DNA from 4 places in the Pseudoalteromonas spongiae UST010723-006 genome. Region 4 is predicted to be linked to each of the others. Evidence: predicted binding sites of a transcription regulator. Region 4 holds the regulator's gene; each other region holds the start of a gene.
What was found. Region 4 encodes sigma-54, which starts transcription at its own class of promoters, with help from an activator protein. Its sites were predicted from a motif close to GTTGGCACGNNNNTNGNNT; they were not measured.

Region 1 (8,000 bases), 930 kb from region 4:
CGTCTCAGCCAAGCTTTGAGCAAAATTTTAATAACGAAGCCGAAGCCATTGCTAAAATTTTAGCGCGACGCAATGTATCTGGTTCTGGTTCACTTATTCAACCAGATGGTAGCGAAACATCGATAAAAAAGACTGAGCCCCAGCAAAGGGGCGAAAATGGTGCAAAACCAAAACAAAGCCCACTTGAAAAATACCGCGGAGAAACTCAGCATGTGGCACCTGAGTTAATTGAACAATTAACGCCAGAGCCAAAGCAAGAGGAAGCACCTGCCCCAGAGCCGCAAGTTATCGAAGGCTTTGAAAGCCCAATTTCACAAGAGCGTTTCGCTCATCAGCAAGACGATTGGGCAAATAAAATTGAAACTATGGGACTCGGTGGTCGCGTACGTCAATTTGCTCTGCACAGTATTTATCAGCAAAATGGGGCTGAAGTGAGCTTACTGGTTGACAGTGAACAGCGACACCTCGACTCACCCATGCTGCGTGAACAGTTGCAACAAGCACTGTCAAATTTACTAAATACGCACGTTGAATTAATTATTAATTTTAACGATGTGGTAGAACAAACACCGTTTAAAATTCAGCAAAAGATTGATGCATTTCGTCATCAACAAGCGGTGCACACCATTAAAAACGACCCAATTATCACTCAGCTCATGACACACTTTGACGCAGAGCTAGATGAAGGTACAATAAAGGCATTATAATTCTGTTGGTAGCCTCGCTGCCATGCATTAAAAGAGAGAAAAATTATGTTTAAAGGCGGAATGGGTAACATGATGAAGCAAGCGCAGCAAATGCAAGAGCGCATGCAAAAAGCCCAAGAAGAAATTAAAAATATGGAAGTAGTTGGCGAAGCAGGCGCAGGCCTTGTTAAAGTAACTATGCTAGGTAGCCACAATGTTCGTCGCATCGACATTGATGAGTCATTAATGGAAGATGACAAAGAAATGATCGAAGATCTAGTTGCAGCAGCAATTAACGATGCAGTACGTCGCGTAGAAGAAGGCTCAGCTGAGAAAATGGCTACAGTAACTGGCGGTATGCAAATGCCTCCAGGCTTCAAAATGCCGTTCTAAGTTAGAAAGCATTTTATGTTTTAAAAATAGCGCCTTTTGGCGCTATTTTTATATGTATCAGAATTCAAAACTACTTTTGATACAGGGTAACTACCACAGCGCCACCTAACCCCACATTATGCTGTAACGCAAGCCTTGCGCCTTCAACTTGCCTTTTTCCTGCTTGGCCTCGTAAATGCCAGCTTAATTCAACACATTGCGCTATGCCAGTTGCACCAATGGGGTGGCCTTTTGACATCAATCCCCCAGATGGCCCAATCACAAACTTACCTCCGTAAGTATTGTCGCCGTCTGAAATCAGCTTTATTGCTTCGCCTTCTTCACATAATCCAAGCGCTTCATAATTAATTACTTCATTGGTGGTAAAGCAATCATGTAATTCAATTACATCAACATCTTGAGGTGAAACACCCGCTAGGTTAAAGGATTTATTGGCAGCGCGTTTAGTCATATCAGCGCCAACCGAAAGAATAGGATCTTGCCATGACTCTTCAGTGTCGGTTGCCATGGCTTGGCCAATAATTTTCACCCCATGTTTAATATTATGCTTTTTAGCGAAAGCATCACTACACAGAATAGCAGCTGCAGCCCCACAGGTAGGCGGGCACACCATAGTGCGCGTCATGTAATCATCAAAAATAATTTTGTCGTTAAGCACACTTTCTACGCTAAGTGGTGTTGAAAACAATGAATAAGGGTTATGTATGGCATGACTTCGTGATTTTACGGCCACTTTTGCATAAAGCTCGCTAGTGACATTATATTTTTCCATATAATGCTTACCCGCTGCACCAAATGCACGAAGAGCAATAGGTGCTTTTGCAATACCAAATTTATCATACACCGCATTAGCTCTATCAAACGGGTTTTCCCTGTCAGACCAATGTGAACCCAGCGCACCTGGTTGCATTTCCTCAAAGCCAAAAGCCACAACACACTCAACCTCACCAGACAATATAGCTTGCCTTGCAGCATAGAGCGCTGTTGAACCACTTGAGCAATTATTATTAACATTAATGATAGGAATACCGGTTTGGGCAACGTCATAAAACGCATGTTGCCCACAGGTGCTATCGCCATAAATATAAGCTGCATATCCTTGCTCGATTTGGCTTACATTAACGCCAGCGTCAGTAAGTGCCAATCTAATAGCGTTTGCAGCCATTACGCGATACGGCTCTTGTTGGCCAGGTTTACAAAACTGTGTCATACCGACGCCAGCTACGATTACATTCTTCATTTTCAGCCTGTTGTTTTTATTATCTGAATTTTATTTTTACATTAAATACCAAGTATTAAGTGATTTAAAAGATTAACCAAATACCTTACTTTTTAACACTTTGTTTGTGTTATGGAACACATAAACCGTAAAAATAACGCTAAAAAGCGCTTCTCCAGTAGTTCGGAATTTCAATTACGAAAGCCTTTATATTATTTAAGCCAAACTGCAGGTGATATGTTTTGGCACATTCCTTGACATATTATTAGATAGTTTATTAAAACGTTTTAAGGATGCATTAATATGGTGCAAGCACTCTCTACCAAGTTCCTGACTAAATTTTTAGAAAAACATGCGCTTTCTCAGGAAGTTAAAAAAACAATAAAAACTTGGTACGCGCCAATCGCAGAACAAATCGCACTGCACCAAAATAGAACAAAACAGCCATTGGTGATTGGTATAAATGGTTGCCAAGGTTCGGGCAAAAGCACGCTAACGGACTTTTTAAATCAATATTTACGCATGTACTTTGGTTTAAATGTGGTGTCGATTTCGCTGGATGATTATTACTTATCTGCGTCTGAGCGCGAAGAACTCGCCACACATATTCACCCTTTACTTGGTACACGCGGTGTACCGGGTACCCACAAAATTGATCAGCTTGATCACGACTTAGCAGCGCTTACGCGTAAAACTCTAAAACGCCCTTTGTTTATTCGCCGTTTTAATAAAGCCACAGACAATCCGTTTCCATCAGATAAATGGACCAAAGTAACATCAGCACCCGATGTGATTATTCTAGAGGGGTGGTGCGTAGGGCTTAACGCAGAGCCACAAGACGCTTTAAAAGCACCTATAAACCAGCTTGAAGCAATAGAGGACCCAAACGGCACATGGCGTGAATACGTAAATAACCAGCTGAAGGGTGCTTACCAAAATGTGTTCGAGCGGGTAGACCGCTGGATTATGCTAAAAGCACCTAGTTTTGATGTGGTCGCACAGTGGCGCAAAGAGCAAGAAGCCAAGCTGCGCTTGCAACAAGACAAACTACTAGCCAATAAAATAATGAGCGAACAAGAAATAGAGCGCTTTGTGCTGTTTTTTGAAAGGCTTACCCGAGTTGGTTTAGTTGATTTTAGCCAAACCACCGACATCACCTTACACCTAAATGAAACACGCAAAATTGTTAACGTAACAGGGCGTTTTAAACAGTTATGCTTTCCTGAAAAATTAGCGATATTTACTGACCTCGACGGCACGTTATTAGATCATTACAGCTACGAGTTTCAGCCTGCAAAAGTGAGTGTTTTTTTATGCTACGAACTGGGCTTTCCAATTATTCCGTGTACCAGTAAAACCTTTAAAGAAATTATCGCCATTCGCACCCAGTTAGGGCTAGGAACGCCGTTTATTGTGGAAAATGGCGCAGCCGTATTTTTACCCAAAAAGTGGTTGAAAGAATATTTAATTGATCCTGTTGGCTTAATTGAATTCGGCGAGTTTTACATAAAAGAGTTTGGCCAGCCGCGCAGCTTTTGGTTAAACCAACTAAAACAATACGCCAATGATTTTGCCCATCTATACAAAGGCTTTGCGCAAATGACTAATAGCGAATTAGCAGAGCTTACAGGCCTAAGTGAAAAAGACGCCGAAAAAGCCAAATTACGTCACTACTCAGAGCCGCTTCATTGGTTAGGTGATGCTTGCCAGAAAAAGGCATTTATAAAACGTATGCGTGAAAATGGCGCAACCATTATTGAAGGTGGGCGCTTTTTGCATGTGTGTGGCGACGAAAGTAAAGGCGTTGCATTGAATTGGTTGTTTAACCTAATCAAGCACGAATTGCCGGGAGATTGGCTTAGTGTGGCACTCGGCGATAGCGAAAACGACAGCGCCATGTTAGAGCAAGCCGATATTGCAGTACAAATCAAATCAATGACTCACCCGTTTATTACACTTGAGCGTTCAAAAGGCGTTATGCGCTCAACTATGCCTGGGCCAACTGGCTGGCACGAGGTGATGATGCAACTAATTAGCGAGCTTGATAACCATCATATTGAACGCATCAAATCGATACCTAACCACCCTCTAAAGGAGAAACACTATGGCTGATTTTTACCAAAATGGCATTGTAACCACTCTGCACAACTTAACAAATCGAGGCGTGGAAGAGTTAGAAAGCGAACTTGTTGAGTTTTCAAAAACCCGGCCAATGGGGCTAATTTTACCTTCACTTTACAGCGAACTTGAAGGCGAAGCGCTACCTAAAATTGTTGAGCATTTAAGTGAAGTGCCATATTTATCGCAGGTGATTATTGGCCTAGACAGAGCCACCGAAGATGAATTTTGTAAAGCCATTGAGTTTTTTAAATACTTAGGGCAACCGCATCAAATTTTATGGAATGATGGCCCACGATTAAAACAGCTCGACGCTGAATTACAAGCACTTGGTGTGGCACCAACCGAAATGGGTAAAGGCCGCAATGTGTGGTATTGCATGGGGTATGCGCTTGCCACCAAAGAGGCCGAATCTATCGCACTGCATGATTGCGATATTTTAACCTACGATCGCAGCTTACTTGCCCGCTTAATTTACCCTGTGGCGCACCCACAATTTAACTACGAGTTTTGCAAAGGGTATTACGCCCGATATTCCGATGGCAAACTCAATGGTCGCGTAGCGCGTTTGCTTGTTACGCCGCTTTTAAAGGCGCTTAAACGCGTGATGGGTCATAACGACTACCTAGATTATATGGATAGCTACCGTTATTCGCTCTCGGGTGAGTTTTCATTTAGGCAAGATGTGCTAAACGATATTCGCATTCCTAGCGACTGGGGGTTAGAGATTGGCGTACTGTCAGAAATGCAGCGCAACTATGCATCAAACCGTTTATGCCAAGTGGATATTGCCAACGTGTACGACCACAAGCATCAAGACTTATCACTGCATAATAGCGAAGGTGGCTTGTCTAAAATGTCGATAGACATAACCAAAGCATTTTTTCGAAAGCTTGCAACTCAAGGCTACACCCTAAACACAGAAACCATGCGCACCATAAAAGCTACTTATTACCGCATTGCGCTCGATTACATCGAAACCTATAAAAACGATGCGATTATTAATGGCCTGCAAGTGGATATTCATACCGAAGAAAAATCGGTAGAAATGTTTGCTAAAAACATTATGGCGGCAGGGCAATCATTTTTAGAAAAACCCATGGAAACGCCGTTTATTCCATCGTGGAACCGCGTAATTAGCGCCATGCCCGATGTACTTTCTCGCTTAGAAGAGGCGGTAGAAGAAGATTACCTCGAATTTTCAGCAAAACTGCGCAAAAAGGTAAGCTGATGACCTATCCATTAAAAGAAAAACTGCTTAAGCAACTGCAAGTAATTTATGAAGGGGTCACACTAAATGACTCAGTGGATGCCATCGCCGATAAGCTTTTAACCCAAATGGCGTTAAGTGAAAACGCGCAGGCGCCAACGCCATTTTTAAATCGCTGGAATGAATCGGATATTGTGATGATCACCTATGGTGACAGCATAGTAAGCGACAGTGAAAAACCGCTGGTAACCTTAAAACAGTTTATTGATAGCCATTTAAGTAATGAGCTAAGTGGCGTGCATATTTTGCCGTTTTTCCCGTACAGCTCAGACGATGGTTTTTCAGTGCTGGATTATTCCAGCGTGAATGAATCACTGGGTGATTGGCGAGATATTAGTGCCATAAGCAACAGCTACAAGTTGATGGCCGATTTAGTGATTAACCACTGCTCAGCGCGTTCCATTTGGTTTGAAAACTTTATAAAAGGCGAAGGCACAGGTCACAATTACTTTTTTACTGCATCGCCAAGCGACCCGCTTGATAAAGTGGTTAGGCCGCGCACATCGCCCTTATTAAAACCAGTAACCACCAAACAAGGCGAGCAGTTTGTGTGGTGCACTTTTAGTCATGATCAAGTCGATTTAGACTTTTCAAACCCAGAGGTGCTTATTGCTTTTGTGGGTATTATTAAGCAATACCTTGATGCAGGCGTGTTGATATTTCGCTTAGATGCCATCGCCTTTTTATGGAAAGAAATAGGCACAAGTTGCATTAACTTGCCGCAAACTCATGAGGTTGTAAGGCTATTACGCACGCTGATTGAATGCGCCAATGAAAACGCCATAATAATTACCGAAACCAACATTCCTAATATTCAAAATTTAGCGTATTTTGGTAATGCTAATGAGGCCCATGCCATTTATAACTTTTCGCTGCCGCCGTTACTAATTTACAGCTTAATCTCCGGCGATTGCCAAGCGCTAAAACACTGGTTAATGCGCATGCCGCCCGCGCAAAACGGCACCTGTTATTTTAACTTTATTGCATCGCACGATGGCATTGGCTTAAGGCCAGCAGAGGGTTTACTGAGCGAGAGTGAAATTGGAACCATGGTTAATACCATGCAAAATTTTGGTGGGCTTATTTCGTGGCGAACTGGGGAAGATGGCAGCCAAAAACCTTACGAAATGAATATTGCCTTGTATGATGCGCTGAAAGGTACGCTTGATGGCCCAGATAAACATCAGTACCAGCGTTTTATTTGCGCGCACAGCATTATGATGAGCTTAGAAGGCATTCCCGGTATTTATATTCACAGTTTGCTTGGCACCGAAAACGACTATGAAAAATACAATAACACCCATCATAACCGTGCAATTAACCGCCACCGCTGGCAAAGCGAATTGTTAAATGAGCAACTTGCCAATCCTTATAGTCATCACAGTAAGGTGCTTGCAGGCTTAAAAAAATTAATTGCTATTAGAAAGCAGCAAAATGCTTTTCACCCCAATGCCACCCAATTTGTGTTGCAACTCGGGCCAGAACTGTTTGGTGTATGGCGACAATGCGTGAATCGCAGTCAAAGTATTTTTTGTGTGGCGAATATTACAAACAAACCACTTTCACTGCGTTTAAACGAGCTTAACTTAATTGAAACCGAGCAGTGGCACGACTTAATTACAGGCCAACACATTACCGATTTAAACAGCGAGTTTGCGCTGTTGCCATATCAAACCATTTGGCTGACCAATAAAAACACGGGAGAATAACAATGAAAAAAGTAACCAAAGCGGTGATCCCCGTTGCAGGCCTTGGCACACGCATGCTGCCAGCAACCAAAGCCATCCCAAAAGAAATGCTTACACTGGTAGATAAACCACTTATTCAATATGTGGTAGAAGAAGCGGCTGCCGCTGGCATTAAGGAAATTGTGTTAGTTACTCATGCCAGTAAAAACTCTATCGAAAACCACTTTGATACCAGTTTTGAGCTAGAAGCGCAGCTAGAGTCGCGTGTTAAGCGCTCGCTCTTACAAGAAGTTAAAAGCATTAACCCCAAAGGCATTACCATGATTTCAGTGCGCCAAGCTGAGGCAAAAGGGCTAGGACATGCCATTTTATGTGCGCGTTCGGTAATTGGCGAAGAGCCATTTGCGGTCATTTTGCCCGATGTCATTATTGATAAATACCACTCAGACTTAGGCGTAGAAAACCTCGCAAAAATGGTAAGCAACTACAACGAAACAGGTGTTAACCAAATAATGGTAAACCCAGTAGATATGGCACAGGTGCAAAACTATGGCGTGGTTGATTTAGACAACCAAACTCTGTGTGCGGGCGAAACTGCAAAAATTATCGGCATGGTAGAAAAACCA
Region 2 (8,000 bases), 210 kb from region 4:
CCACCGCCTACCGCAAGTAAATAATCGATGTTGTGCTCTTTGATTTGCGCAACGGCACGCATTGCGGTTTCATAACTCGGATTTGGCTCAATACCCGAAAACTCAAAAACTTGGTGTCCACTTAGGGCATCGGTTACCTGCTGGTAAATACCATTTTGTTTAATACTGCCACCGCCATAAATAACCAGTACTTTTGCTGACTGTGGGATCTCGTGTTGAACACTTGCGATTTGGCCTTGGCCAAAAATAATTTTAGTTGGATTTACAAAACTAAATTCCATTGTATTGCCTCAATTAGGTACGGTAATTAAAGCCAGTCTAACGTTTTTCTGAGTTGGGATAATCCCCACTGTTGACAAATCACTTTTGCATGTATGCAATAATAAGTGTGTTCTAATTTCTATTTTTGCATAGGTGCTTAGTATGAACTGGCAAGGGATCAACGAATTTTTGGCTGTAGTAGACAGTGGTAGCTTTACTCAAGCTGCTAAAGTGCTTGATGTGTCAACATCACATATTAGCCGTAGCGTCTCGCAATTAGAGTCGAGATTGGGTGTTGCGCTGTTAAAACGAACAACGCGTTCGCTTAATTTAACTGAAGCTGGGCAGCAATATGCGGCCTCATTACACTCGATTCAATCAGCAATGGAAGAGGCTAACCTAGCGCTGCAAGGTGAACAACAAGAGCCGAAGGGCAAGATTAAAATCTCGTGTGCTGGCGATTTTGCCTCAAAGCAAATTGCGCCTAAGCTTGCGCAGTTTTGTCAGCGTTATTCACAAGTGTCGATTACCATGGATTTTAATAACCGCAATGTAGATTTGATTGCCGAAGGCGTTGATTTAGCAATTCGATTTGGCCGAATGGCTGACTCTAATTTAATTGCGCGGCCACTTTCAACACGTGTTATGACTTTAGTTGCATCGCCTGAGTACTTAGCAAGGTTTCCTGCACCAAGCCACCCAGAGCAATTGATAGAGCATAATTGTTTAATCGCGGTGACTAACCGTTGGCGCTTTAATATGGGCGACAATATTAAAGAGTTTAAGGTGGCTGGACGTTGGCGCAGCAATAATGGAGAAGCGCTGCTGCAAGCGTGTTTATCGGGCTTAGGCATTGCTCATCTAGCGTATGATATTGTTGGGGACTATATTGAAAGTGGCAAATTAGTAAGCTTATTAGACTCATATCAAGTTGCAGATAACGCTTCTTGGCTGGTTTACCCCAACCGTGATCTAATGCCCTTAAGAGTACGTTTATTAATAGATTTTTTAATTGAAGAGTTTAAATCGAGATGACCGCGATTTATTTCAATTTTTGAACTATTATTGTGCGATTATGTCGTGCGCGATATATTTGGCTGCAATAGAGGAGAAAGCTAATGACACCATTTTATCAATTTAGTATTAACAGTTTGCAAGGTCAGAATATCGACTTTGCAGATTTTGCAGGCAAAGTCGTATTAGTGGTAAATACAGCGAGTAAGTGTGGATTAACACCACAATATGAAGGTCTTCAAGCGTTACACAAAAAGTATAGCGACCAAGGTTTAGTTATTATTGGTTGCCCGTGTAACCAGTTTGGCCAACAAGAACCAGGCTCGCCGGAACAAATTCAGGGTGAATGTTTAATTAACTATGGCGTTGATTTCACTATGACAGAGAAAATCGATGTAAATGGTGAAAATAGCCACCCACTTTATAAGTATTTACGCACTGAATTGTCGGGTATTTTAGGCAATAAAATTAAGTGGAACTTTACTAAGTTTTTAATTGGCCGAGATGGAAAACCAGTTAAGCGTTTTGCGCCAACAACAAAACCTGACGCACTTGCTAGCTATATCGAAAAAGCGCTGGCGCAATAGTATGGCAAGTAAGCCCGAGCAACTGTTAGAAAATCAACTTTGCTTTCCAATTTATGCGGCGTCACGTCTAGTGACGCGGCTTTACCAGCCTGAGTTAGACAAATACAAACTAACTTATCCGCAGTACGTTATTTTACTGATTTTATGGCAGCAAGATGGCGTTACTGTGGGGGAGATTGGGCAGCAGGCAATTTTAAACAATAATACATTAACGCCTATTTTAAAGCGTATGGCCGACAACAATTTAATTGAGCGCAGGCGTGATGATTGGGATGAGCGAAAAGTACGTATTTATTTAACTGATTACGGTAACTCGCTACAGCAATCGCTTTCGTGCCTACCTTCACAACTGGTAGATAAAGTAGGGTTAGATCTTGATAAAGCGTCCCAACTAAAAGCATTGCTCGGTGATTTAATGTTGCAGTTAAACGAACACAGTTAACCTAAATTTAGGTGAATTCGTTCAGATTAACTAAAGCGTTTTGTTCTTTGTTGTTGCTTATTGATTTAGTCCGCTGGCCTACAAGACAACGCCGCGATCAAAAAGCTTTGAATTTGAACAGAATTTAGACCACAAAGGTCAACACGTTCTACTTCTATGGATTAATGTGTATTGGCTGATTTTTATTATTTTTGTGTGACTAAGTTTGGAATTAGGGGTGTGAAATACCCGCCACATAAAACATCAACAGTGGCTAATTATTGTTTTTAAACAATGGCGCGAAATGCTGTTATAGCTCATCCCAGTAATTGTGGGTGTCATCCATGCCAATCGATTTTCGTAATCGCTTTCTTTCTAAAATATCTTCTAAACGTTTTTTAACTTCGCGTTTATGTTCGTTTTCTTGGTTGTTTTCTAAATCGCTATTTAGCGGCTCTTGATTGTTTATGTTTTGGTAATTGTCTTTCATGATCACCCTCAACATTAAATGTGTAAGCACTCATAAACAGTAATAACCATTATTGTATTTTGCGCAAGTAAATATATTTCAAATAACTTAGTCAAATACACAATTCATATGGTTAAATTTACTATTTTTTAGTTTTTACATGTTTTTTAGAAGCTCTTAAAGTTACGAGAAAATAGTTATCTATATGTATTTTAAGTGTTTTTTAAATTTGGCACTGACCTTGATATAGCTATATCAACGAGAGAAAAAATTAAAACGCAAAAGATACGGGAATCACTATGAAACAATTACTTTTAACAACAGCAGTGGCAGCGTGTATTGGCTTATCAACAAGTGCAGTAGCACATCAAGATGGTCACGATAGCAATATGAGCTTTTCGTCGGATAGCTGCAATTTAGAATTTAACAACACCCTATCAATTACACCTGATACGGTTAATATCAAAGCCGCTTCAGGTGAAGTAGTTATTGACCAAGATGGTAACTTGCAGATTAATGGCGAAGCTCAGTCACTCTCTGCAGCGGATCAAACATTACTTGCCCGTTACTCTAGCGATGTGCGCGGTCAGGTTCCACAAGTGGCTGAGATAGCGATGGAAGGTGTCGCGTTAGCAGGTGTTGCGCTAAGCGAAGTGGGCAATGCATTTGGCTTAAAAAATATGGCTACAATGGAACAAATGATGTCAGAGATTGGCGATGAAATTCACGCTGCATTTTATGACGGTGGCACATTCATTATGGATCAAGGCCGTTTCGATAACATTGGCGACACATTCGATAGTAAGTTCGACCAGCAGATGGAACAAGCAATGGAAGAAATGATTATGGAATCCATTGGCAGCTTACTGATTACGCTAGGTAGCGAAATGTTAAGTTCTGGCGGCGATATGAGTGAGTTTGAGCAACGCATGGAACGTATGGGCGAGCAAATTGAAGAAAAAGTTGAGCTACAAGCGAAGAATATTGAGCAAAGAGCAGACCAAATGTGTTTTGACTTTAAAGACCTAGCAATGCAAGAGGATGAGTTACAAGCGCGTATTCCGGCACTTGCAAATTACGATGTATTTAAAGTGGAAACTAAAAAGTCATCTATCTAATGTAAGTAAACATTAGTTACAGCGTCAGTCATCATTTTAGGGAGCATTAGCTCCCTTTTTAATTGAGTTGTTCAGCTTTTAAATGAACTTCCCCATAGTGTTCCGGGATCTTTTCAGCAATGAAAAAGTTGAGTAAATCTTGGTCTAGCTCGCCTTTACTTGCGAGTTGTTGCATTATGCCAAGGGCTTGTGACAGGGTCTTAGCTGTTTTATAAGGCCGATCCGAGGCGGTGAGTGCTTCAAAAATATCAGCAATTGCTAGAATGCGCGCTTCAAAACTAATTTGCTCACCAAACAGCCCTTTGGGGTAACCTTTACCATTAAGTTTTTCATGATGTGCGCCTGCGATCTCTGGCACTCTGCTTAAATGTTTTGGAAATGGTAGCTTCTCAAGAATTTCAATTGTTTGAATGATGTGATGGTTGATCGCATAGCGCTCTTCAGAATTAATAGTACCGGCACTCACACTTAGATTATAGAGTTCACCAAGGTTATTTCTTAACTCGGGTTGTTGTAAATTATACTTAGTGCTATCGCAGCGTAAGTTTTGATTATAAAGCAAGTGACTTGGCTTATCGGTCAAAATACTAAGCTCAGAAACCTCCGGGTAATCAGTGTATTGCGTTAACTCTTCTTGTGATAACCCTAGACGCTCATTAAAGTATGGTTGCCAATTCAGTTGTGCGATTTCATGGAGTTTGTTTTTGTCACTGTCTGATACAAACTCAGCGCTATTGCAATAAGCTACATGCGCAAAGTCACTTTCTAACTGCTTTATTTGTTTCATTAATTTAGCATTGACTGCGCTTTTATCCGCACCGGCTAGGATTTCTTTTAGCGCGTCAATTTCTAAATCACGTTTTACTACTTCAAAACGCGTTCTAATTTCATGAATGCGGTTGTAAATGGTTTCTAATCGGGTGGCTTTGTCCACTATGTATTCTGGCGTTGTGACTTTGCCACAGTCATGTAACCAAGCCGCGATGGAAAGTTGGCGCCTCGCACTTTCATCAAAATGAAAATTAGGAAACTGCGTGGATTGACTCGCTGCTTCAGCAATTTGTGTGGCAAGCTCAGGCACTCGTTGACAGTGTTTACCCGTATAGTGAGATTTAGTATCAATCGCACCCGCAATGACTTGAATAAAGGAATCGAGCAACTTCTCTTGTCTATTGACCAGCTTTCGCCCTTCAATTGCGACACCAAAAAACGCGGCAACTTGCTCAGCAAGCTTAAGACTAATGTGCTCTTGCGGCATACTTACAGGATAAAAATATATTTGTAAGCCAATAACCTGTTGTTCGCGATTTTTTAGCGGCACAAGCACTTGGTAGCACTCTGAATCGGCTTGTGAAAACAGGGTTTGTAACGTTTCAGGTAATTGATTTATCTTTGTTGTATCACAAGTAGTGTATAACGCGTGCCAGTCGATATTGGGCAGATTATCGAGCGTGAATTTTTGCTTATGATACTGTAAGAATTCCGCTACTAATGTTTGGTTTTTCGTAAGAAGAATCAAACACCCTTCGGCATGCATCATTTGCATCGATTTTATGGCTATTTTATCGATTAAATGTTGTAAGTTTTGTTCTTTTGAAAGGGTTTCAAGCAGGCTGAAAAACTCCACTAAGTTACTGTGAAGAAGTTCTAAACTATGAGCTAGTTCTTCAATTTCAGTTACCAGGGCATAGCGAGTTGATTTTTTAGGTGCTTCGAAATTGGCTAACAGTGACGCATATTCGTTTACTTGACGAATGGGACGCGTCATAAGGTGAGCAACAAAATAACTCAAGGGTAATACTAATAAACATAATCCAATAGAGATAAACAACCATTGATACAGCTGTGCATATATCGGTGCGAGAATATCCTCTGCTTCGGTGGCAGCAACTAACATGATGTTGCTACCTTCTTCATTATTTATTTCTGATGCACTGATATACCATGACTGATTTTTAGTTTGTATTTTCGTGAGTGAATGACTATCCGATGATCTTACCTTTGCTGCGGAGTGGGCTAACCACGTTTGCCAAGGGGCAATTCGTTGGTTATTTAATTGAATATTCTGACCATCTTGTAACGCTAAAAGCTTATTTTGACTGTTCATTAAAAACAGCCAAGTGTTAAATTTGAGTGCGTCATGGCGCATGCTTTCGGACAGTGCTTGTGAATTAAGGTCTAGGTTTACCGTGAGTTGATTAACTTGTTTCACCATCGAAAACACTTTTTCGTTGCGAAAGTTGTCAAGATAAGGCTCAACCACGGTAACCTTGTGAGCGGTTTTGGCTTGTTGGTACCATGGACGCTCTTCGATATTAAGTGTGGCGGGAAGTGCTTGTTTTTCGATTAGTGTTAGCGCTTGATCATAAAAAGAACGAACTTCTTTATTATCGTTTATCTTTTGCAGTAAAAAATAAGCGTTGTGTGGTGCGCCAAATAAGCCTTTTGTTTCGGCAGATTTAATTTGGTGCAGTGCCCAAAGGGTATTATCTGCTGTAACGATCATTATGGCATCGGCATGTTCGTCACTGTGTAAAAACATACTGAGTTCGCGTAACAGCAACGGGGGAAACTCTTTAAGGAGCGCTTGCTTTGCTTGATAACGGTAAATAAGGCTATTGATGACTTTGTGTTCGTTACTGTAATCAGAACGAATACGTGTTAGCACATCTTTGAGCGCTTGTTGATGATTATTGAGCGCTTGAGTTGTGGCATACTCCAAGCGATTTTGATAATTCAGATAAATAAATGTGCTACTAATGAGTAACGACGACATCAAAACAGCAATAGTCGAAAATGTGATAATGCTCAGTTTTGGCATGATTAACTCACTGCAATTAAATGATTTTTATCGTTAACGCGCTTTTAGCTACTTCAATCACCACAGGTGTGTAGCCTGCAGATTCTCCATCTGCTTGCACAGGCAAGTTTGGGGTTAGGACTTCAAGTTGTGTAAATGCGTGTTCCTTCACTTCTGGTAGCGAAATATGTTTACCGTAATAGAGCTTAGGTAAAGCCCAGAGCTTTTTGGCTAAATGCGTTTTTTCCACGCTGTAACGCATTAAATGCGACGAGTTTAGCTCTGCGTTGGGCGCAATTTTCATACCGCCGCCAAAGTATTTGCCATTAGCAAACACCGTAAGAAAGTTTTTATAATGCGTTTCTTTACCTTGCTGCTGTAATGATAAGAGTGATTCCTTAAAGAATACAAGACAAGCAAGGGTATGATATAAATAGCTGAAACGCGCTAACCAGCCTTTATTTCCTTTGGTACGCTCTACGATTTCAGCGTCAAAGCCTACGCCGGCACTGTTAATAAAATAACGCGCATTAACTCTTCCTAAATCAATCGTGATTACGCGATCGCTTTGTACTAACTGCTTTAGTTGTTGTTTGCTATAGGCAAAATTGCGCATAAAGTCGTTACCTGTACCGCACGGCAAAACGGTAATTGGTTTGTTGCTGTAAGCCATACAATTGGCTAGCAAGTGCAGCGTGCCATCACCACCCAGCATGATCACTTCAGTGTACTCTGCCAAATGTTGTTTAAAGAAAAGTTGGTTATCCGCTAATACTGCTGAGGTCGTAAAAATATAGTAGCTATGTTGTTGCTGCTTTAAGGTGGTAACGAGCCAATTTAACCAATATTTTTTTTGTTTATTTGGTAGTGGGTTTAAAACAATTAGATAATGTTTATTCATGAAATGGTGATTAATAAAACGCTAAGCACAAGCTTGCCCGTTTAAGGCTTTTAGGTCAAATAGATAGGATTGGGTTTTGCACATTTATGCAGTTTATATGCAACTATAGTTACTTTAATTTCGCATTAGAAAAACTCATGTCAAAATGGTAATTTTATTGATTGGATTTTAACCATTTTTGAACGCAAAATAGCACCTAGTTAAACAACAGGAGCAATCACATGACTAAACAAACGTTAAATCAAGGTGGCCAATCTCAAGGTCAATTAACTCGTTCTAATAACGGTAAAAAAAGCTTATTGGCTAAGTTAAACCGCTATGGCAAAAAACTCGCATTAGCAGGCGCAGTTGCATATAAATAAATGATGATTTATTTGCGACCGTTCGCACCTGTTTAAATGGCTGTAATTTTATAAATTACAGCCTTTT
Region 3 (8,000 bases), 740 kb from region 4:
TGAAGCAATTCGCATGATCAAGCAAGGTGCGGTAAAGATTAACGCGAAAGAAAAAGTTTCAGACAGCAAAATGTTGATTGAAGCTGGCACAACGGAAGTTTACCAAGTTGGTAAACGTAAGTTCGCAAAAGTAACTGTTAATTAATGAGAGCCCACGAAAGTGGGCTTTTTTATATGTCTAAAATATTAACGACCGAATATTTAAGCCCTGTAGGCAAATTACTAATAGGCTCGATTGATGAGCAATTATGTTTGTGTGACTGGCAAGAGCGAAAAGCCCGCAGCACTGTTGATAGTCGTTTAGCGAAAGGATTAAGCGCAGAGTTTGTTTGTGCAAACAGTGATTTTAACCAGCAGGCTATAAATCAACTAGAAGCTTACTTTGCAGGTGATTTAAATCAGTTTTCAATTCCTTTAAAGCTGGTGGGTACTCACTTTCAAAAGTTAGTTTGGCAGGGGTTACAAGCAATTGGATATGGTCAAACGCAAAGCTACGGTGAATTGGCAACAAAGCTTAATATGCCAAGTGCCGTGCGAGCAGTTGCGAATGCCAATGGTGCTAACGCAATTTCGATTATTGTGCCATGCCACCGTATTATTGGCAGCAATGGCAAGCTAACGGGTTACGCCGGTGGTTTAGCCGCGAAAAAGCGATTACTCGAAATTGAGGGGGTTAGTTAGTTTTGAAAGGCGCTGACCTTTTCGCATAACTCATTTGCGGCAATAAGCACTCGATTGGTGTAGCGGTGTAAGTGATCTGGGTTGAGTTTTATTATTTGACCTTTTTTAACCGCTGGAATCGAATTCATATCACGCCAAATCTTTGCTTGTGTGTTGTCTTCATCCATCTCTGAAATCACAATAAATTCTGGCTGTTTTAACATGACCTGCTCTTTATTAACGGTTGGGTAATTAACCGAGCTGTCGGCAAATACATTGCTAAGGCCGCAGATGTCAAAAATTTGATTAACTAAAGTATGTTTATTGGCTGTCATAATCGGTGTATGCCAAAGTTGAAAAAATGCAGTGGCAGGCTTTTCTTTTTGATAGCGCGTTTTTAACTCGCTAATCTCACGTTTAAATTGTGATGTGTAGTCAATAGCTTTATTTTTGGCGTTTAATGTTTCGCCGAGCGCAAGCACTTCGTTTTCTATATCTTCTAAAGTATGTGGGTTGGAAATAAACACATTTAAACCCAGCTTTTTCATTTTCTCAATTTGGCCAAGTTTAGCGTTAGAGCGCCAAACCAGCACAAGTTCAGGGTTTAACTCAACTAACTTGGCTAGGTTAATACCATTAGCATCGGCAATTTCTGGGTGCTTTTTGGCATCTTCAGGAAAATCACTGTAACTGCTTACGGCGACAATATTTTCACCTAATCCTAGCGAGTATGTCCATTCAGTTAAATGGGGGGCAAGTGATGCAATGCGTTTAGGCGTCGCTGAAAGCGGTAAGCTTAACAATAAAGTTAAAACAAATATAAGCTTAGAGATGGTTAGTCGCGGCATAAATAATTTCCAAGAAAAGAATAAGGCAAAGCCAAAATGCACTGGCAAACATCAGTGCGTTTTTCGCTTGTTTAATTGCTTTTTGCTGTGGCAGTGTTTTAGGTCCGATGCGTGTTTTGCTGTAGCGCTTACCAGAGTAAAAAGCAGGGCCACCAAGTTGTACGTCAAGATATCCACTAAGACAAGCAAGCAAAAAACACGAGTTTTTCTGATAACCATTATCTACAAATAGCGCTAAGTAACGAAAACCTCGGGTTTTAGGTTTAAGCAGTAAAGGCAAGCAAAAAAGCCTAAGCGGTAAAAATTCTAAGTAATAAATAACGGCGTTGGTTGCGTTACTGAACTGGCTATCTGGTGGCGCAGTTTTAGAAAAAACATTGGCACAATGTAAAAATAGGCAATAAATAAGTGCCGCGTTAAAACCCAAGCAGTAATAAAGAACAAGCGGCAAAAAAAAGTGGCGAAAATAGCTTAAACTTTGGTGTTCAATGATTGCTTTTATTAATCCAGACTCTGATAAGTTGTTACTATCACGACGTAAAAACTGGCTTAAAATATCGCGTACCACGGGCTTTTGTTGTTGTGTTAATAGCCATGCTGCGCGTTTTAATTTAGCGTTAGTGTAAGGATTGTTAATCAGTAATAATAAGATTAACAACTCAAACGCAACGGGATATTGCGCAAAGCTTGTGATGCCAATCGCCAAGATTGCGATGCAGCCTACAATTAAACAGCTTAATAATAATGAAGAAAAGGATGCGTACACATTCGATGCGTTTGCATCATAAATACGCCCAGCCATTTTGCTTATCAGTAGGCGAAAAAACGGTGTAGGGTGATATTGCGAGGGGATAACTAACACTGAGCTAACCAGCGCAAGCAATATTGTTTGCCATGCGCTGGTTGAAAAAAAGGGCAGCTCAAATGCCACTTACAGAGAGACCTGCTTTAGATTTTTTAACAGTGCAATCACCATCTCTGATGAGTTTTCTGATGCTTTCACTAAATAAGACTCGAATGATTCTGGTGATTCTTTACCAGCAATATCTGACAGCGAGCGAATCACTACAAATGGTGTATTTAGCTGATGACATACTTGTGCAATTGCTGCACCTTCCATTTCAACCGCTAACATATTTGGAAATTGTTCGCGTGTTTTGTCAATGCGCACAGGATCACACATAAATGAATCACCGGTACAAATTTGGCCAACCATTGTTTTAATGCCTTTCGACATTTCAGCAATCGCTTTTTCAGCACTTTCTACAAGTGTTTTATGCGCAATAAACGCTGGTGGCATTTGTGGTACTTGACCCATTTCATAACCAAAAGCAGTAACATCAACATCGTGATGACGCACTTCACTTGAAATAACCACATCGCCAACGTTCAGGCTTTGCTCAAAACCACCTGCAGAACCAGTGTTGATAATGCAATCTGGTGCGAACAACTCAATCATTAGCGTAGTAGCGAGTGCCGAAGCCACTTTACCAATACCAGATTGAACTAAAATGACGTTTTGCTCAGCAAGTTGACCTTGGTAAAACGTGAAGCTACCGCGCTCCGTAATTTTAGTGTTTTCAATCGCAGCTTTTAAAATAGCTACTTCTGGCTCCATTGCGCCAATAATACCGATTTTCATAATGGTTACGCCTATTAATAGGGAATAAATAAAATATGGCGGAATTATAGCTAGGTTACTAATAAATTCACAGACAAAATAAAACCCGCAATGTGCGGGTTGTTAGCGGGTAAAGAACAACCCGCTCTAAAAAATTAAACTTGTGCCAGAGCCGTTGACTGCGACTTAACCTGTGACGGAGACAACACTGCCGTAGGTTTACTGGTTGCTTTTCGAATAGGTGGTTTAGAATTGGTTACTTGTTTACCCAATTTAAATAATATGGCCTGTCTTACTTCTTGTGGCTTGTAACCCGTTTTTACTTTTATGCGAATAAGCGGTACACCGGCAGATTCTAACGCGCCATTTACAAACCAGTCTTTTTTCGCCTTGTGACCATTTTTACTAGCATTATTGACTAAGTCGATTGCTGCAACAATCTTCAAGCTTTCTTTATCCAATAATACGTAATCAAGCTGTTTATTTTGCGCTTTAGCAAGTGCACTGCGACGTGATTTGTCATCGGTGCCCGGTTGAAAATCTAAAATATCAACCAACCTAACGCGACTTACAATTTTGTAGTCAGAGCCAATCGCTTTTTCCAGCAAATTTAAAAACGCCGTTTCTACCTGAGTAAATAACGATTTTTTTTGTGTAAACGGGTAAGGATTTCCCGAGTGGGTAAATTTTGACGCAACAAACGCCGCCATAACCACTAACACTAGAATTAATAACGAAACAAGTTCCATAGATACTCCAAATCAAAACTTTGACGCAAACTTTTTCATAATGAATTAAGCAATAAAAGTGCCAAAACTTTATTACTACATCGATTGGGTTTTATGGGAATTTTGTTGGCTTAACAGCGCAACTACTTGTTACTCGCGCAGATACTGGGTAAAATTCGAAATTCCGTTGTGCTCATTCGAATTTGGGGTTTGCCGACTCGCTCTGTTCGGTATCTAGATTGACGCAATAAAATAACAATAAATGGTGTTACTTATGCGCTTCGCTCGACTTTGCTTGTTTAAAATGACAAATAAAAACACGTTTAGTAAGAACGTACAAACTTTTGTTAGTTCAATAATCGCAACTTCTTTTGTTGCGTTCACTCCTGTGGCGGCTGTTTCGGCTAACACATTACTTATGCTCTCAGACGACCTTAAGGTTTGTTCCAGTGAAAATCAACGTTTCTGTACTAAAGAGGGAAAAGAATCGTTTTCCGATGATGTAAAACAAAAAGCCATTTTTGATATTACCGATGAAGCACTGTTACGGGTTTCTGAGTATGCGTGGACTGAACAAGAAGAATTAAAGAAACAAGTTGCTGATATTCTAAAAGCGGTAAAACCTAAATTTGAAAGCAAAACATTAACGGAGCGCCAGTTTGTAAGAGCGCTGCGTGGTGTGTCAATTGAAGTTGGCACAGAAACGGTTTCAGGTCGTGATATTTGGCAAAGTCTATACGAATTTGAAAAGCGTAATCTGTTCGATTTGTTAGAGCAAAAGCAAGCTGAAAGTCGCTCAAAACGCAAAAAAACCGAAGTTAACTGGGCGCAAAGCACAAATTTAGAGGCAACACTTGCTTACCAAAAGTTATTTGATTTAAGTGTTGAAATTTCAGGTCCTAAGCGCAAACCGCGTATTGCTGTAGTAACAGGCACAGATCGCGACCCATATGCACGCGTTGACTATTACCTAGGATTGTTTGAGCAAATTGGTTTTGAAGCAACTTGGTTGCCAATTGATGCAGCAATGCAAACGGCTATTACGGCAAAAGAATATGAAAAGTCGTCTTGCGATAGTCTAGAAGAATTCCAAATAAAGCGTTTAGCGAGCTTTCGCCGTGAAGTACTTTACCCAGATTTATATCGTCAGCAAGTTAGTGAATGTAAAAAGTCGTCGCCATTAATTGACACCATCAAGCGAATGGATGCGATTTATATTGCTGATGGTAGCCCATTATTAAGTTACCACGCGTTTTACACGCCAACCGGTGCTCCAAGTGAATCGCTTACAAAAATCATTGATATGTTTAATAAAAATGAAGTGTTAGTTGCGGTTGAAGGCGGCAGTGTAAATGCGATCACTAATGCTAGAAAACCACTTAGCATTTTGGCGGGCGCTGTTAATGAAATTAATACGATTGTGCCTATGTCTTTCGCATCTGGCCATGACGCTTGTAGCTTAGGTGCTGATTGTATTGCACTTGAAAGCGAACGTGACTTTACAGTTGTTGAATCACCAATTCTACCATTACTACCGTTTGGTATTGTTGATACTCAAGTATCGAAACGTGGTAAACAATTACGCGGCCTACATGCGGCGCTATTCAGTGATAATCAGCGTATATTTGGTTTAGATGATAAAACAGCTGTCGTTGTTACCAATCAAGACAATAACCTTGAGCTAGAAGTGATTGGCTCTGGCGGTATGTGGTTGTTTGAAGTAAACAGAGAAAATAATGAAGGTGGTGTACGCGAGTTTACAAGTCACTACTTCACACATGGTGATCATATTGCAATGCGCAGCGGTGGGGTTTCAGTGGAGTTCCCGAGTTGGAAGTATGCAACTCAGTTAAATGGGTCTCAGCCACAAGTAACTTCAGCACAAGCGCTATCACGTAACAACTTCTTTAAGTTGAACGAAATGATGTGTCAAACAGGTGCTAAGCAGGCACTTGGCAACGACCGAATTAATGAACAAGACGTTAGTTTATCAATTGCACAAAGCAGTTCAGCATTGGCACGCTTAGGCGTAGCTAAAGTACGTGGCGGCGAGTTTAGAGTATGTTCGCTTTCGCAAGTTGCAAATAAGCTGACGGTTTCACCAAACCTATAACTTTACGTGGTGAGCTATAACTTGAACTATAGTTACATATTATGAATAGCTCACTTTCAAGCTTTTGGGTAATCGCCCTTAACCGATTAATTGACCGCCTTGGCACAGGTAAAGCTGGGGCGGTCATTTTTGTTTTAATTCAACTGATTGCGTTAGCGGTAGCCTGCACTTATTACTATATCTCGTTAGGCGAAGTGCCTTGGTTAGAAGTTGTGGGCATGTTGGTATTTGCCGCAATTCTAGCGCCATTATTTATCATTTCTATTTTTGATATTAACCATCAATTGAGCGCCTCCAATCACTATATTGAAAGTGCTACCAAACAAGAAAAATTACTTAACCAAAGCCTAAAAGAAAACATTCGTCGTTTAAATAATGAAATTGACGACAGAAAATTGGCATTCCAAGCAAAGCGCCGAGCGATTGAAGAGTTGCGCCGGGAAATTGCTGAACGTAAACGTACACAACAAGAGCTTGATGAGCAAGAAGTACTGTTACGCTCAATTGTGGATTCATCTCCCGACTTATTTTATTACCGCGATAATTCAGGCCGCTTTGCTGGTTGCAATAGAATGTTTGAAGAGGTGATGGGGTTGTCGTCAGAACAACTTATTGGACGTCGCGCGGATGATATTTTTGGCAAAGGGTTAACACCATCGGTACTTAATACCGATAACGAAGTTCAGCAAAACCATGTTTCTGTCACGCTAGATGTAAGTTGCCAAGTTAATAAAGAACTACGCTGGTTTGAAATGCGTAAAGTACCGTTCTTTAATCCAAATAATGAATACATTGGCCTACTGGGTTTTGGTCGAGATATCACATCGCGTAAGCGCGCAGAGCAAGATCTCGAAACTGCATATAAAGACAAGGGTAAATTTATTGCAACCCTGAGCCACGAGTTACGTACACCGCTTAACGGTATTGTCGGTTTAACTCGTATGTTACTTGATACCGAGTTAAACGATGATCAGCGCAGCTGGTGTAACACAGTGTTTTCGAGTGCGGAAACCCTTGGCAATATATTCAACGACATAATCGACCTCGATAAGGTGGACCGAGAGCAATTAGACATTGCATGTGAGAGCGTCAATCTTGCTGATTTTCTCAATGACATCTTTAATTTTGGCGGCTTAATCGCGCAACAGAAAGATCTTGAATTTAAAGTACACCAAGACGGCGTGTTTGATGTACATGTGGAAATTGACCCGACCCGTTTACGCCAGGTATTGTGGAATCTTATTAATAATGCGGTGAAGTTTACGCAGCAAGGAACCGTCACTCTCGATTGTAAACGCGTCTATCGCGGTCAGACGTCTTATCTCGAAATTAGTGTGAGCGACACAGGTATTGGTATCGCCAAGGACGAATTAAGCCGAATCTTCGATTTATACTATAAAGTACCTGATTTATCAGGGGGCAATGCACTTGGCTCTGGAATTGGCTTAGCCGTGTCACGTGCACTTATTTTGGCTATGGAAGGCGATATTCACGTTGCTAGTAATGTGGGAAAGGGCAGTACCTTTAATATTGAAATTCCATTGGTATTAACCGAGCAGCCAGTGCAACAAGTTTATGATGGGCGTCCACTAAATATATTATTAGTAGAAGATGTGCCGCTTAACGCAGATATCGCAATTAACTTGCTAGAGCAGCGTGGTCACGATGTGATTTGGGCGGAAACAGGTGAAGATGCGCTTTCGTTTATTGAAACCGAAGATGATTTAGATTTAGTGCTGCTCGATATGCAGTTGCCCGACATTAATGGCGACCAAGTGGCGCGAATTGTACGTTCACGTGAAGAGTTTGACCATTTACCATTAGTTGCATTAACTGCAAACGTGCGCCGCGCTGAGGAAGATTTAGCAGGTGTTACTATGCAAGGGTCATTGGCTAAGCCGATTAATACGCGAAAGCTTGATGGAGTACTTGCAGAGTTATTCCCTCATTCAACCAAAGAGGTTGAAGTAGAAGATAAGAGTCACGATAAAAAGTCTACGCTGATTGCAACACAGGATAGTGAATTACTG
Region 4 (8,000 bases):
TTGAAGGCGGTTTGTTGTTAGCTGCCTTTTTTGGATATCAATACCTTATTTTCTCAACGGTAAGCGCTTAAGGCTAAGTCATGAACTTTATTGCTCGCGGTAAACGCGTTTTAGAAATCGAAAAAAAAGCCATTGAGCAACTCGCTCAATATATCAACGATGACTTTAGCAATGCGTGTCAGTTAATGTATGACTGCAAAGGCCGTGTAATTGTCATTGGTATGGGAAAATCGGGTCATATCGGTAATAAAATAGCTGCCACGTTAGCAAGTACTGGCACACCCGCTTTTTTTGTTCATCCAGGCGAAGCAAGTCACGGCGACTTAGGCATGATCACACAAGATGATGTGCTATTGATGATCTCTAATTCAGGTGAAACCGCAGAAGTGATTAACCTGATCCCCGTAATCAAGCGCATTGGTGCAAAAATCGTGGGCATGAGTGGCAAGCAACACTCAACTCTTGCACAACAATCTAATGTGCATATTTGTATCGCAATTTCAGAAGAAGCCTGCCCTTTAGGGCTAGCACCTACAGCAAGTACTACTGCAACACTGGCGATGGGCGATGCGATTGCTGTCGCATTACTTGAAGAAAAAGGCTTTACCGCCGATGATTTTGCTTTATCACACCCTGGCGGCAGTTTAGGTAAGCGCCTATTGTTAATGCTTAAAGACATTATGCATCAAGGCGAAGCATTACCTGTGGTCGCTGAAAACACAACGGTTAAAAACGCTCTGTTAGAAATGACAACCAAAGGGCTTGGTATGACAGCAGTTGTCGACAATAACGGATTACTTTCAGGTATTTTTACCGATGGTGACCTGCGCCGGATTTTAGAACAACGCATTGATATTCACGCTACAGCTATTTCAGAAGTGATGACTAAACAGTGCACAACAGCAAATGAATCGATGCTTGCTGCTGAAGCCTTAAACATAATGGAACAAAAGAAAATAAACGGTTTGCTTGTAGTTGACCAGCAACAACAGCCAATTGGCGCACTTAATATGCAGGATTTACTTAAGGCAGGTGTTTTATGAGTTTAACTGCATCACAACAGCTTTTTAACGAATTATATGCACAAACTAGTGCTGACGTATTTGCAAAAGCAAGCAAAATTAAACTGTTAATTTGCGATATCGATGGCGTATTTTCTGATGGTCGCATTTACCTTGGTAATGATGGCGAAGAACTTAAAGCATTTCACACTAAAGATGGTTTTGGTATTAAGTCGCTTATCAATAGTGGCATACAGGTTGCGGTAATTACTGGGCGCAACTCAAAGATTGTGGAAAACCGCATGAAAAGCCTTACTGTTCAGCATATCTATCAAGGGCAAGAAGATAAAATAGTCGCTTTTAATAACTTAAAGCACACGCTATCACTTGATAACGAAAACATTGCTTATATTGGCGACGATAGCCCTGATTTACCCGTAATGGAATTAGTTGGCTTTGCCGTAGCAACCAATGATGCTCACCCTCTGGTAAAACGCATCGCTGATTATAAAACTACCATGCTAGGCGGTTTTGGCGCTGTAAGAGAACTGACCGATTTAATTATGCTGAGCCAAGACAAAACACTCAGCCACGCAGGCAGTAGCAGCTAATGTCGGCGCGTATTGCACTTACTATACTTTTCACCATTGCCATGGTTTGGCTTTGGTTGCCTTACTTCTTTACTCCCAAAGAACCAAAACCGATTGTTGAAAACGTTGCCAGTATTCCTGATTACATTGCAACCGACTTAAAACAAACCAACTTTAATGAATCTGGTACTGTCAGCCATAAAGTGATGGCGCGAAAAATGTCGATGTATCAAGATTTGGGGTTTACCCACTTTGAAAAACCACAATTTACTATTTTTTCAGAACAAGGTGTGTGGCAGCTCACAGCCGATGAAGCCACGCTCTACAATAACGAAAAGCTCATTTTGGAACAAAACGTTATTGCCAAAAGTCTAACGCCCAATATCATGCTCAATACAATTGAAGCGGCAAGCGTAGAATATTTAATTAATAGCAAACTAATGACTTCTCAATCCGAAGTAAAAATGACAGGTCCGGGACTTGAAATTAAAGGACAAGGCCTCAATGCTAATTTAGAAGAGCAAGTTATTAAGTTAATAAACCATACAAAGACCACTTATTATGACCAATAACATGACGAAATTACTGTCAATCGCTGGACTAGCTGTCACTTTGTGTATCACAAGTGGACACGCTATCGCTGAGCAGATCAAACTTAAGCATCCACTTGAGATTGACGCCGATGAGCAAGCTGCTCGCTTAAAAGAAAATGTCGGTATTTTTCGCCATAATGTACAAATTAAGCATGGCAATATGACCATCACCGCCGATTACCTTGAAGCACATAAACGAGCAGAGTTAGGAGATAACCAGCAATTACTTATTGCCAGTGGTGATCCGGTAAAATTTAGTGCTGAACAAGAAGATGGATCAATCATTGTCGCAAGTGCTAAAAAAGTCACTTATGACGTGGCTAAATCATTATTTACAATGTCTGGTGGCGCTAAATTTCAACAAAATGGCGACATGATGTCAGCAGATACCATCATCTATGATCGCGCTGCTGAAACAGTGACGTCTAAAAAAGCTGAAAACTCAACTAACCAAGTAAAAACCATCATCAATACGCAAAATGAACAAGGCGGACAATGAGCACATTAATTGCCGAAAAGCTGGCTAAAAGTTACAAATCACGCCAAGTGGTAAAAAATGTTGGCTTAGAAGTGAAAGCTGGTAGTATCGTTGGTTTGCTTGGTCCTAACGGTGCCGGTAAAACAACGACGTTTTACATGATTGTTGGTTTAGTACCGAGCGACAATGGCGTTATTCGTATTGACGATAATGACATTACATTGCAACCAATGCATAGTCGCGCCCGTTTAGGTATTGGTTATTTACCGCAAGAATCGTCGATTTTTAGAAAGCTTACTGTGTATCAAAACATCATGGCGATTCTAGAGACACGCAAAGAACTTAATCGTGTGCAACGTGAAGAAGCGCTCGATGATTTATTAGAAGAATTTAACATTGGCCATATCCGAGATTCACAGGGTATGGCATTGTCGGGCGGTGAACGTCGTCGTGTGGAAATTGCGCGCGCATTAGCCGCAAACCCCAAATTTATCCTGTTAGATGAACCTTTTGCTGGTGTTGATCCTATTTCAGTGATAGATATAAAGAAAATAATTGAGCATTTGAAAAATCGCGGCATTGGCGTGTTAATAACAGACCACAACGTGCGTGAAACCTTAGATGTATGTGAAAAAGCCTACATTGTTTCTCACGGCGAATTAATCGCATCTGGCACAGCTGAAGACGTTTTAAACAACCAAAAAGTACGCGATGTATACCTAGGTGAACAATTCAGACTATAGTAATAGTTATAGGCCTTAAATTTGGAATTGAATTGTTAACTAGCGGCTTGAAATCGAAAGAAGGATTAGAATAACTACATGAAGCAATCTTTACAGCTTCGCCTTGGGCAGCAACTAACAATGACTCCACAATTGCAACAGGCTATTCGCTTGTTGCAGCTGAGTACGTTAGATTTGCAGCAAGAAATTCAAGAAGCGCTTGATGCCAATCCTTTACTTGAAGAAGACATTGACTACAGTGACGATAAACAAAACAACGAAAACACTGAGTCAAACAAAGACGAATCAATAAATGGCGATGATGTTGAAGCAGCGCCAAGCCAAAGTGAAATAGAATCAAGCGACGCACTTAGCAACGAGAATATTTCTGACGATTTAGCTATGGATGTGTCGTGGGATGATTATATCAGCGCCGCACCTGTTTCTGTCAGTAACGCCCCAGCTCCTGACAACGATACTGTGTATCAAGGCTCAACCAGCGAATCATTGCAAGATTACTTAATGTGGCAATTACGCTTAACGCCGTTCAGCGACACCGACGAGATGATCGCAACCACCATTGTTGAGGCGGTAGACGATTCAGGTTATTTAACACAAAGTAGCGAAGAAATTTTAGAAGCGGTACAGCAATCTGACGACCAAGAACAAATTGAACTAGACGAAGTTGAAGCTGTACTTAAACGCGTTCAACTCTTTGACCCTGTTGGTATTGCTGCTCGTTCGTTACAAGAATGTTTATTGATCCAGCTCAATCAGTACGACAAAAATACCCCTTGGCTAAACGAAACAAAGAGCGTAATCTCAAACCATATGGAACTTTTAGGATTACGTGATTATCGTACAATAATGAAGAAGGCTAAACTCAAGGAGCCTGAGTTAAAAGAAGTCTTAACATTAATACATAGCCTTAATCCAAAACCAGCTGAAAGCATCATAAAAGAAGAACCTGAATATGTGGTTCCCGATGTTTCAGTAAAGAAAATTAAAGGACGCTGGCGCGTTGATTTAAACAACGATAGCATGCCAAAGATCCGCGTGAATGAACAATATGCTGCGCTTACTCGCTCGATGAAATCAAGCACTGACAGCCAGTTTATTCGCAACCATTTACAAGAAGCAAAATGGTTTATTAAAAGCTTAGAAAGTCGCAATGATACTTTATTAAAAGTAGCCAATTGCATTGTTGAACAACAACAGGCATTCTTTGAATATGGTGACGAAGCAATGAAACCTATGGTTTTAAACGACGTTGCCGAAATGGTCGAGATGCATGAGTCGACTATCTCGCGTGTAACAACGCAAAAATACATGCATACACCACGTGGCATTTATGAGCTTAAATACTTTTTTTCAAGCCACGTTAGCACGGAAAATGGGGGTGAGTGTTCATCTACCGCGATTCGAGCACTGATCAAAAAGCTAGTTGCGGCGGAAAATCCAGCTAAACCATTAAGTGATAGCAAGATTACCGACTTACTAGCAGAACAAGGAATTAAAGTGGCGCGACGCACTATCGCAAAATACCGTGAGTCGCTATCCATACCACCGTCTAATCAGCGCAAGAGCCTGATCTAGACCAAATAGAAGGAAAATGCTTATGCAATTAAACTTAACAGGTCGTCACGTAGAAATTACTGATTCTTTAAGAGACTATGTCACTAACAAATTTGCAAAACTAGAGAGGCATTTTGATCATATAAATAACGTGCACGTTATTCTAGATATTGAAAAACTATCACAAAAAGCAGAAGCTACTATGCATGTTAACGGTGGCGAATTGTTTGCCTCTACCGAGCATCAAGATATGTATGCAGCAATCGATGGCCTGGTCGACAAACTAGACCGCCAAGTAATTAAGCACAAAGAGAAACTTTCTCGCCACTAAAATGAAATTAACCGATATTATTGCTGAGGACTGCGCTAAAACCGCGGTCCTTTTTAATAGCAAAAAAAGACTGTTTGAATTTATTAGCGACCTTGCCCATCAGCAAGCCCCTGATATTACTTCTCAAGAGTTTCTTGAAGCCTTGCTGCAACGCGAAAAACTAGGTAGCACGGGTATTGGTAAAGGCCTCGCCATTCCTCATGGCCGCATTGATGGCCTACAAAATACCATTGGCTTTTTAATTGTAAATCAGTCACCTATTCCGTTTGATGCCATCGACGATAAAGACGTTGATATTTTTATCGTACTGCTCATACCAGAACAAAAGTGCCAGCAACATTTGCAGACTTTAGCCACCATCGCTGATAAACTAAAAGATAAGCAGTTTTGCCGTCAACTACGTCACGCTGAAAATAATCATCAGCTATATCAAATCATTAGTAGTGAGGCGAGTTAACTAAGGGAGATGTAAGTGCAACTTATTTTAGTCAGTGGTCGTTCTGGTTCAGGAAAAACAGTCGCACTCAGAGTATTGGAAGATCTCGGGTATTATGTTGTTGACAATATTCCTGTTAATTTATTGCCTTCGTTGATCCGCTCAGTTTCAGATAAATACGACAAAATTGCAGTGAGTGTTGATGCTCGTAATATGACTAAAGAGCCAGAGGAAATAGAAGAAGTACTCGACTATTTACCTGGTTTTGCAACACCAACCTTATTTTACCTTGATAGCGATGACAGCACGCTAATTAAGCGCTTTTCAGAGACGCGCCGCTTGCATCCGTTATCACTGAATAATATCTCCCTTGAAGAAGCCATTGAAGCTGAGAAAAAGCTGCTCGATCCTATCGCCTCACAAGCGGATATCTTTATTGATACAACAGGCTTAAGTGTTCACCAACTTGCCGATAGCATACGAGAGAAAGTACTCGGTAAAAAATCAAATCAGTTAATTATCACGTTTGAGTCATTCGGTTATAAACACGGTATTCCAAAACATGCTGACTATGTTTTTGACGCCCGATTTTTACCAAACCCGCATTGGGAGCCTGCTCTTAAGCCATTAACAGGGTTAGACCAACCAGTGATCGACTTCCTTTCTAGCCAGCCTGTAGTTCATAAATTTGCATGGCAAGTGCAAACCTTTATTGAAACTTGGTTACCGCATTTAGAGCGTAATAACCGTAGCTATTTAACCGTTGCAATTGGCTGTACTGGCGGCCAGCATCGTTCAGTTTATTTAGCGCAAACACTGGCTGATAGCTTCGCCAAACACCATAAAAACGTAAAAGCCCACCATCGTGAGCAAGTAAACAAATAAGCATAAGCGACTATTATGTCAGTTGAAAAACGATTTTTAATCGAAAACAAGTTAGGGCTACATGCTCGCGCTGCAACCCAACTAGCAAAGCTCGCAATGGCATTTGATGCGAAAATTAGTTTATCCCAAGGCGGTAAAACGGCTGAAGCTGATAGTGTATTGGGTTTAATGCTGTTAGAAAGCTCGCAAGGTAAAGAGGTATTAGTGCGTTGTGAGGGTCCTGACCAAGATCAAGCGTTACTTGCCATAGGCGATTTAATTCAAGCTAAGTTTAACGAAGACGAATAAACAGCTAACTTAGTTAAAACATTTTTCTGCAATAATGCTACAATAAGTTAGACGTAAGTTAACTCTAATAAATCAAAGAGTTGCAATCATTCACTCCAACCTTCAATAAATAATAGGGTGAACATGCCAGAAGCACTAGAACAAGACTACTCACAAACACAACTACATGAGGTTACAAAAGCCCTAAGTAGCGGCATGTTTGTGCATGTTCGACGCATGTTAGCGCATATGCCACCGTGTGATATTGCTTTATTGTTGGAGTCTTCACCGCATAAAAGCCGTACTGTTTTATGGCAATTGGTTGACCCTGATCTGCAAGGTGAAACCTTAGAAGAACTTTCTGAAGATGTGCGTAACGGCATTATCGCGCAAATGGATCCTGCGCTAATTGCCGCTGCAACGGAAGAAATGGATGATGATGACCTTGCAGAAGTGTTACGTAGCTTACCCGATACCGTATACCAAGAAGTATTGGGCTCAATGGATAAAACAGATCAAGAGCGCGCGACATTTGTTTTATCTTACGAGGAAGAAACCGCGGGTGCTCTAATGAGTACCGATACCATCACGATTCGCCCTGATGTCACGCTCGACGTAGTTTTACGTTATTTACGCTTAAAAGGCGAATTGCCTGAAGGCACCGATGAACTTTACGTTGTCGATAAAGAAAATAAGTTTTTGGGTGATATTCAGCTTGCGACATTATTGACAAAAAGTCCGTTACTCACTGTACGTGAAGTGATGGATAATGAATCTGAAGCAATCCCTGTTAGTATGGGTGAGTCAGAAGTTGCGCAATTATTCGAACGTCATAACTGGATTTCAGCCCCTGTTGTCGACGAAGACAGCCAATTACTTGGCCGTATTACCATCGATGACATTGTTGATGTAATTCGTGAAGAAGCCGAACACAGTATGATGAGTATGGCGGGTCTTGATGACGAAGAAGATACCTTCGCTCCCGTTGTAAAAAGTACCAAACGCCGCTCGGTGTGGCTTGGCGTAAACTTAATTACTGCAATCCTCGCTGCATTTGTGGCAGGTTTTTTTGAATCGACCTTAGGTATATTACCGATTTTAGCTGTACTTAACGGCATTGTG

Region 1: the regulator sigma-54 is predicted to act here: its motif matches at 2,540-2,558, upstream of PSPO_RS09050 (HAD-IIB family hydrolase).
Region 2: the regulator sigma-54 is predicted to act here: its motif matches at 2,981-2,999, upstream of PSPO_RS14140 (YggN family protein).
Region 3: the regulator sigma-54 is predicted to act here: its motif matches at 3,926-3,944, upstream of PSPO_RS09875 (DUF2726 domain-containing protein).

What each region holds. Positions count from the first base shown of each region.
Region 1 covers NZ_CP011039.1:1,929,329-1,937,328, reverse strand. Annotated here, with positions in the region: gene dnaX (DNA polymerase III subunit gamma/tau) at 1-707, shown strand, start outside; gene PSPO_RS09060 (YbaB/EbfC family nucleoid-associated protein) at 753-1,079, shown strand; gene PSPO_RS09055 (lipid-transfer protein) at 1,150-2,319, opposite strand; gene PSPO_RS09050 (HAD-IIB family hydrolase) at 2,602-4,410, shown strand; gene PSPO_RS09045 (glycosyltransferase family protein) at 4,403-5,647, shown strand; gene PSPO_RS09040 (sugar phosphorylase) at 5,647-7,395, shown strand; gene galU (UTP--glucose-1-phosphate uridylyltransferase GalU) at 7,398-8,000, shown strand, end outside.
Region 2 covers NZ_CP011039.1:3,076,776-3,084,775, reverse strand. Annotated here, with positions in the region: gene PSPO_RS14165 (iron-containing alcohol dehydrogenase) at 1-281, opposite strand, end outside; gene PSPO_RS14160 (LysR family transcriptional regulator) at 424-1,296, shown strand; gene PSPO_RS14155 (glutathione peroxidase) at 1,380-1,862, shown strand; gene PSPO_RS14150 (MarR family winged helix-turn-helix transcriptional regulator) at 1,864-2,304, shown strand; gene PSPO_RS14145 (PA3496 family putative envelope integrity protein) at 2,594-2,773, opposite strand; gene PSPO_RS14140 (YggN family protein) at 3,052-3,870, shown strand; gene PSPO_RS14135 (HD domain-containing phosphohydrolase) at 3,929-6,691, opposite strand; gene PSPO_RS14130 (diacylglycerol/lipid kinase family protein) at 6,708-7,571, opposite strand; gene PSPO_RS21680 (hypothetical protein) at 7,793-7,933, shown strand.
Region 3 covers NZ_CP011039.1:2,121,077-2,129,076, reverse strand. Annotated here, with positions in the region: gene tyrS (tyrosine--tRNA ligase) at 1-145, shown strand, start outside; gene PSPO_RS09895 (methylated-DNA--[protein]-cysteine S-methyltransferase) at 175-681, shown strand; gene PSPO_RS09890 (cobalamin-binding protein) at 678-1,508, opposite strand; gene PSPO_RS09885 (cobalamin biosynthesis protein) at 1,486-2,439, opposite strand; gene mtnN (5'-methylthioadenosine/S-adenosylhomocysteine nucleosidase) at 2,440-3,150, opposite strand; gene PSPO_RS09875 (DUF2726 domain-containing protein) at 3,285-3,878, opposite strand; gene PSPO_RS09870 (type 1 glutamine amidotransferase family protein) at 4,162-5,970, shown strand; gene PSPO_RS09865 (ATP-binding protein) at 6,012-8,000, shown strand, end outside.
Region 4 covers NZ_CP011039.1:2,862,518-2,870,517, forward strand. Annotated here, with positions in the region: gene PSPO_RS13165 (calcium/sodium antiporter) at 1-71, shown strand, start outside; gene PSPO_RS13170 (KpsF/GutQ family sugar-phosphate isomerase) at 81-1,043, shown strand; gene kdsC (3-deoxy-manno-octulosonate-8-phosphatase KdsC) at 1,040-1,612, shown strand; gene lptC (LPS export ABC transporter periplasmic protein LptC) at 1,612-2,163, shown strand; gene lptA (lipopolysaccharide transport periplasmic protein LptA) at 2,165-2,683, shown strand; gene lptB (LPS export ABC transporter ATP-binding protein) at 2,680-3,405, shown strand; gene PSPO_RS13195 (RNA polymerase factor sigma-54) at 3,484-4,980, shown strand; gene hpf (ribosome hibernation promoting factor) at 5,003-5,290, shown strand; gene ptsN (PTS IIA-like nitrogen regulatory protein PtsN) at 5,292-5,747, shown strand; gene rapZ (RNase adapter RapZ) at 5,763-6,611, shown strand; gene PSPO_RS13215 (HPr family phosphocarrier protein) at 6,627-6,899, shown strand; gene mgtE (magnesium transporter) at 7,023-8,000, shown strand, end outside.